Regions from separate parts of the Lysinibacillus sp. RS10 genome, predicted to be linked through region 2. Evidence: predicted binding sites of a transcription regulator. Region 2 holds the regulator's gene; the other holds the start of a gene.
What was found. The regulator Rex, encoded in region 2, represses fermentation and respiration genes when NADH is low (regulators of the CRP and FNR family bind a similar motif). The targets are predictions, from matches to a motif close to TTGTGAAATATTTCACAA.
Positions count from the first base shown of each region.

Region 1: ACB089_RS02450 (cytochrome ubiquinol oxidase subunit I) is a predicted target of Rex. The motif match lies at 1,340-1,357, and genes of this name have one in related genera.

Region 1 covers NZ_CP167122.1:478,076-481,509, forward strand. Annotated here, with positions in the region: gene ACB089_RS02440 (thioredoxin family protein) at 1-275, shown strand, start outside; gene ACB089_RS02445 (diacylglycerol kinase) at 376-1,290, shown strand; gene ACB089_RS02450 (cytochrome ubiquinol oxidase subunit I) at 1,606-2,952, shown strand; gene ACB089_RS02455 (cytochrome d ubiquinol oxidase subunit II) at 2,949-3,434, shown strand, end outside.
Region 2 covers NZ_CP167122.1:340,787-344,220, reverse strand. Annotated here, with positions in the region: gene tatC (twin-arginine translocase subunit TatC) at 1-625, opposite strand, end outside; gene ACB089_RS01865 (twin-arginine translocase TatA/TatE family subunit) at 643-828, opposite strand; gene ACB089_RS01860 (redox-sensing transcriptional repressor Rex) at 1,178-1,813, opposite strand; gene ACB089_RS01855 (ATP-binding cassette domain-containing protein) at 2,061-3,434, shown strand, end outside.

The sequences.
Region 1 (3,434 bases), 140 kb from region 2:
ATCGCTATTTAACAAACGGTGGCCGTGCAATTCCAATTTATATTTTATTAGATGATGTTGGTCAGGTGATTGGAAAATGGGGACCACGTGCACCAGAATTACAGGAACTAGTAGTGAGCAAACGAGCTAGTTTACCTGATAAAGAAGATCCTACATTTGAAGATGCACAAAAGGCATTGTATGCAGAAATTCGTGAAGAGAATATGACGAATAAATCATACTGGACATTTGTTTATGAGGATTTCAAAAAGCAAGTGACAGCTGCATTGCAGTAATTGTAGATCACAAGGCTGCATGTCAAAGAATTAGGATATGCAACATTTAAACGTAAAATTCGTTGAAGGAATAGAATCTTATGAAGCAGGAAGGTATGTTATGAAACGAGCAAGAATCATTTATAATCCTACATCTGGACGTGAAGCATTTAAAAAGCATCTACCAGAAGTATTGGAAAAACTAGAGGTAGCAGGCTATGAGGCGTCATGTCACGCAACAACTTGCGAAGGCGATGCAACCGTTGCAGCAAAAAATGCAGTAGAACGTGGCTTTGATATAATCATTGCAGTTGGTGGAGATGGCACATTAAATGAAGTTATTTCAGGTGTAAGTCCATTTGAAAACCGTCCGAAAGTTGGTCTAATTCCAATGGGCACAACGAATGATTTTGCCCGTGCAGTGCATATCCCTCGTAATATTGCAGATGCTGTTGAGATTATTATTAAAGGTGAAACGTTACCAGTTGATGTTGGTTTATTAAATGGAGAACGCTATTTCATCAATATTGCCGCTGGTGGACGTATTACTGAGTTAACATATGAAGTACCAAGTAAAATGAAAACAATGCTAGGACAGTTAGCTTATTACGTAAAAGCAGTAGAAATGATTCCATCAATCAAAGCTTCTCATATGCGTATCGAATATGATGGTGAAGTGTTTGATGGGGATGCCATGATGTTTTTATGTGGCTTAACCAATTCAGTAGGTGGCTTTGAAAAGCTTGCACCAGACGCAAGCATTAATGATGGCTACTTTACTTTATTAGTATTGAAAAAAGTAAGCTTACCTGAATTTATTCAGCTTGCCGCAATGGCATTAAGGGGCGAGCATTTGAATGATGATCGTGTAATTTATAAAAAGGCAAGTGTTGTAAAAGTATCTACTGAAGACGAGATACATTTAAACTTAGACGGTGAGTATGGTGGGGATGCACCTGCAACATTTGAAAACTTAAAGCGCCATATTGAAATTTTTGTTCCCATTGAAGATATTCGTGAGGAAGACCGTATCTAAGTGCCTAAATATTGACTATTTTTACCATAAGAATTGTCTATAATGAGGATTGTGAACGAATTAAGAAAAATGTTTGGCAAATGTGCGTATATTACTTGAACAAAATTTGAAACCTTTATAATAGGCCGAAATATCGGTCCATTATAAAGGTTTTTTTCATGGCAATAGTGGAAAATAAGAGTATGGGGTAAGAAAGGAAGTGTTGACTTTGTATAAGTCGCAGGAAAGAAAGCTCATATGGCTAAGCTTTGGCGTTGCAATTATTATGCTACTTTCCATGCTTGGAAGAATATTTGGTAGTTAGGAGGCAATGAAATGGTGAATGAATCAGCAGTCTTTTGGAGTAGAGTATTAACGGAGCTGACGTTATCGTTCCATATTATTTATGCAACGATTGGTGTAGGTGTCCCGTTAATGATTATGATTGCTCAATGGACTGGATATAAAAAGAATGATGAGCACTATATTTTAATGGCAAGACGTTGGGCACGAGGTTTTGTTATTACAGTTGCAGTCGGAGTTGTTACAGGGACAGCAATTGGCTTACAGTTGTCTTTACTATGGCCGAACTTTATGCAGCTTGCGGGCCAAACAATTGCATTACCGCTCTTTATGGAGACGTTTGCATTTTTCTTTGAAGCCATCTTCCTGGGCATCTACTTATATACTTGGGATCGCTTTGAAAGTCAGAAAAAGCATATGCTGCTATTAATTCCTGTAGCTGTGGGTGCTTCGATGTCAGCTGTGTTTATAACAATTGTGAATGCGTTTATGAATGCACCTCAAGGATTTGACATTGTGGACGGAGAACTTGTAAATATTCAACCTTTTTTAGCAATGTTTAATCCAGCAATGCCGACAAAGGTAGCGCATGTTCTCGTTACTGCTTATATGACAGCAGCATTTGTGTTAGCAGCAATTGCAGGATACCGTATGCTTAGAGGTTCTAAGCATGTGTACCATAAAAAATCATTATTTTTACTTATGAAGATTGGCCTGATTTTCTCCATTGCAGCGGCGATTATTGGAGATTTTTCAGGAAAATACTTAGCAGAATATCAGCCAGAAAAATTAGCTGCAGCTGAGTGGCATTTTGAAACAGACGATAAAGCCTCACTTATTCTATTGGGTGTATTAGATGGTGACGAAGTAAAATATGCAATTGAAATTCCTTATGCTCTAAGTATTTTAGCGCATAATAATCCAAATGCAGAGGTAATTGGCTTAGATCAATTTGCTGAAGAAGATCGACCACCACTGTATATTCATTATCTCTTTGATCTCATGGTGTTTATTGGCATGTTTATGGTATTAGTTTCATTGCTTTATGTAGTCGGGAAAGCTCGTGGTTGGCTGTTTATTCATACACGTTGGTTTAGATGGATTGTCGTTGCAGGTGGACCACTTTCAATTATTGCAATTGAAGCGGGCTGGTGGCTTGCTGAGGTTGGAAGACAGCCTTGGGTCTTATATGGTTTAATGCGAACACCAGAAGGGGCCACAACGAGTGACCATGTGGATTTAATGCTGCTGTTGTTTGCAGGCGTGTATGCTGTATTGGGCATAGGAAGTATTGTAGTTTTAATTCGTATGTTCAAAAAGAATCCAATTGAGCGTGAATTAGCAGATCGCCATTCTGAAAAAGGCGGTGACATCTTATGACATTAGAGATTTTAGGTATTTCAGTTTTGTGGATTTTCCTATTTGGCTATGTCATTGTAGCTTCAATTGATTTTGGGGCAGGTTTTTTCAATGCCTACAGTCTACTCGTTGGCAAAAATCATATTTTAACAAATATTATTAAACGTTATTTATCACCGGTTTGGGAAGTAACGAATGTCTTTTTAGTATTCTTCTTTGTTGGGATTGTTGGGTTTTTCCCGCAAACAGCCTTTTATTATGGAACGATTTTACTTGTGCCAGTTAGTATTTCGCTAGTGCTACTTGCCATACGAGGCTCCTACTATGCGTTTGAATCATATGGCTCACGTGGACATATCGGATACACGCTAACGTATGGTATAGCAGGATTACTCATTCCGGCCTCACTTTCTGTTGTCTTTGCGATTGCTGCAGGTGGCTATGTTGATATGGTTGATGGGCAACCGGTTTTAAACTATTGGACATTGTATACGAGCCCATTT
Region 2 (3,434 bases):
ATTCAGGTGGTGCGATAATAGCGGCACACACAAATAAACCAAAGTACGAATATTTACGAATACGAATTAGTAAATCAGGATTTAATATCCCTATACGTGAAAAGAATAAAATAACAACCGGCAATTGGAAAAGGAAACCAAAAGGTATTGTAAGCTTAAATAAAAATGTAAAATACTCATGAATTCCTATTGTTTGCTGAATCTCCAACTCGACCGACAAATTCATCATGAATTTTATGACATAAGGGAATAATAAATAGAATGAAAAGGATAGCCCCGCGATAAACAATAAAAATGAATACGGTATATAGCTTAAGGTTGCTTTTCGTTCTACGTCCCTTAATCCTGGGCTAATAAACGACCACAGTTGATACATTAACACTGGTGATGAAAGGATAAATGCAATTAAAAAAACAACTTGTAAATAAATCGCAAGTGGTGTTACTACATCAAATGCATGAAGCTCTATATTATAATTCGCTCCAGTACTTTGAAGGTATTTAACAAGCGGCTTTGCCACAAAAAAGCCGCCAACCATAGCGAGAACAAAGAAAACGGCAACAATGAAAAGCCGTTTTCTTAATTCTTCTATATGCTCAATGACAGTTAGATCTTTTGGATTCATTCCTCAAACATCCTAACTTACTTATCTAGTTCTTTCTTTTTCTTGTCATCATCATCTTCATCGGCTAAACCTTTAGTAGCATTTTTGAATTCACGTAATGTTGAACCGAATGCTTTACCCAGCTCTGGTAACTTCTTAGGACCAAAAATTAGTAACGCGACAACTCCGATAATAATGAGGCTCATAGGACCAATACTACCCATTACAGCCACCTCCTCTTTATATCCATCATTTTAACGCATATTTCGTCATTTTGCTAACTAATTATATGTGAAAGTTTTTCGTCACTCTCTCATTTTATTTCATACTTACATTTGACAGAAACTGTGAACTATACTATCCGCTGGAGGCTTTGGGCCAACGTGATGTTAGTCACTCAGTCGTGTGTTGTTGCTGTTGCTGTCGCTGCGCTTTCGCACAGATAAAACCGTGTTGCTGTCGCTGCGCTTTCGCACAGATAAATTGCCACAGGACGTGGCGTTCTTAGACTGAGTTCCTCTATTTGAGCAGTTCTTTATACACCCGCTGAAAGAAGTTAAATATGTACATTTATCACTCTTCCTGATTGCGAATTAAATAAATAAGCGCTTGCAATTCTACCGATAAATCAATTGTTAAAAGCTGCATTCTATCTGGCACCGTTAACCGCTCTGGCGTAAAGTTTAAAATGCCCTTTGCATTCATTGCCGCTAATCTATCAGCCATTTTCTGTGCAGAGCGTGGTGAAACTGTTAAAATCGCAAGCTCCGCTCCATATTCTGCATACTTTTCTTCCAACAAATCCGGATGAAAAACAGGAATATTGCTGATCATCTTCCCGTCCTTTGGTGCCTTTGAATCAAAAGCCACCACAATATGAGTATTGTGATTTTTTTGGAAATTATATTTTAATAAAGCACTACCTAAATTCCCTACACCAATTAACGCTACTTTTGTCGTTTCGTGCTGATCGAGTGTTTGACTAAAAAATTTTAATAGATGCTGCACATCATAGCCGTAACCCTTTTTGCCAAGAGCACCAAAATAAGAAAAGTCACGGCGAATAGTTGCAGAATCAATTTTCATCGCTTCACTCAGTTCCTTCGACGAAATACGTTCCATGCCTTCTTGTGCAAAGTTTTGGATAAATCGATAGTAAAGAGGAAGTCTTTTTGTAGTGGCTTGTGGAATTTTTAATTCTTGTTTCAAACTTTCTCCTCCTTAAAATGTCTCAGTTTGAATGTACTTAGCTAGTAATTTTAATACATGCATCATTAACTATATATATAAATATTAATATCCACTAGAGTATTTCCCTTTAGTTAATGGCGCTTTTTACGCCACTAACTAAAGGGAAATCGTTTCAATCTTACATGACAGCTCGGAATAAGTAAAGCATCGACATTGCAAGCGAATCGCTCATCCATTACACTAAGGAAGAATTGAGGTGTCAAGAATGATTGTTTTACAGGTCAATCAACTATATAAATCCTTCCTTGCAGATGAAATTTTAAGTGGCGTAAAATTAGAGGTTCAACATCGTGACCGCGTTGCATTAGTAGGACGTAACGGTGCTGGTAAGTCCACTTTACTTAAAATTATTGCTGGTCAAATGTCATATGACTCAGGCGATATTATTATCCCTAAAGGTGTTCAGATTGGATATTTGGAGCAGCATGCTGGGTTAAACTCAACGTTATCGATTTGGGACGAAATGATGTCAATTTTTGAACCAATTATCGCACAAGAAAAAACACTTCGGTCACTCGAACAACAAATGGCCGATCCAACTGTCTATGAAAACCCTGATTTGTATGCAAAAATAATGTCCGAATACGATCAATTACAACATAATTTTAAGGATGCAGGTGGCTATCAATATGAATCTGATACTCGCTCTGTGCTTCATGGCATGCAATTCTATCCTGAACATTATGAAAAACCAATAAGCTCATTATCAGGAGGCCAACGAACTCGTTTAGCTCTAGCTAAGCTCCTCTTAAGTAAACCTGATTTATTAATACTCGATGAGCCTACTAACCATTTAGATATTGAAACCCTCTCCTGGTTGGAATCCTATTTAAAAGGCTATGAAGGGGCTATTTTAATTGTTTCCCATGACCGCTACTTCTTAGACCAGGTTGTTTCCATTGTCTACGAAGTTTCTCGTCACCGCGTCACAAAATATACAGGCAATTATAGTGCCTATTTAGACGAAAAAGCGAAAAACTATGAGCGTGATGTAAAGTTATATGAGCGTCAGCAAGATGAGAAAGCCAAGCTTGAGGATTTTATCCAAAAGAACATTGCTCGTGCTTCTACTACAAAAATGGCACAAAGTCGTCGCAAAATGCTTGAACGAACAGAATGGATGGAATCTCCTGATGGCGACGAAAAGTCCGCAAGCTTCGGTTTTACCATTGAACGTCAAAGCGGGAACGATGTATTATCTATTGATAGCTTAGCTGTTGGTTATGGTGACAAGAAAATATCAAAAGGTATCACATTACGCGCATTCCGTGAAGATCGCATTGCACTTGTTGGACCAAATGGTGTTGGTAAATCAACTTTATTAAAGACCATCGTAAAAGATTTACCTTCACTTTCTGGAGAAATTCGCTATGGTACAAATGTTCAAATTGGTTATTATGATCAAGAGCAGGCAAAACTATCGAGCAATAAAAGTGTTCTAAAAGAGCTGTGGGATGAATGGCCTTTAATGAATGAAAAAGATATTCGAACGGTGCTAGGTCGTTTTTTATTCAGTGGAGATGATGTAGATAAAATCGTATCCTCTTTATCTGGTGGCGAAAAGGCAAGAATTTCACTA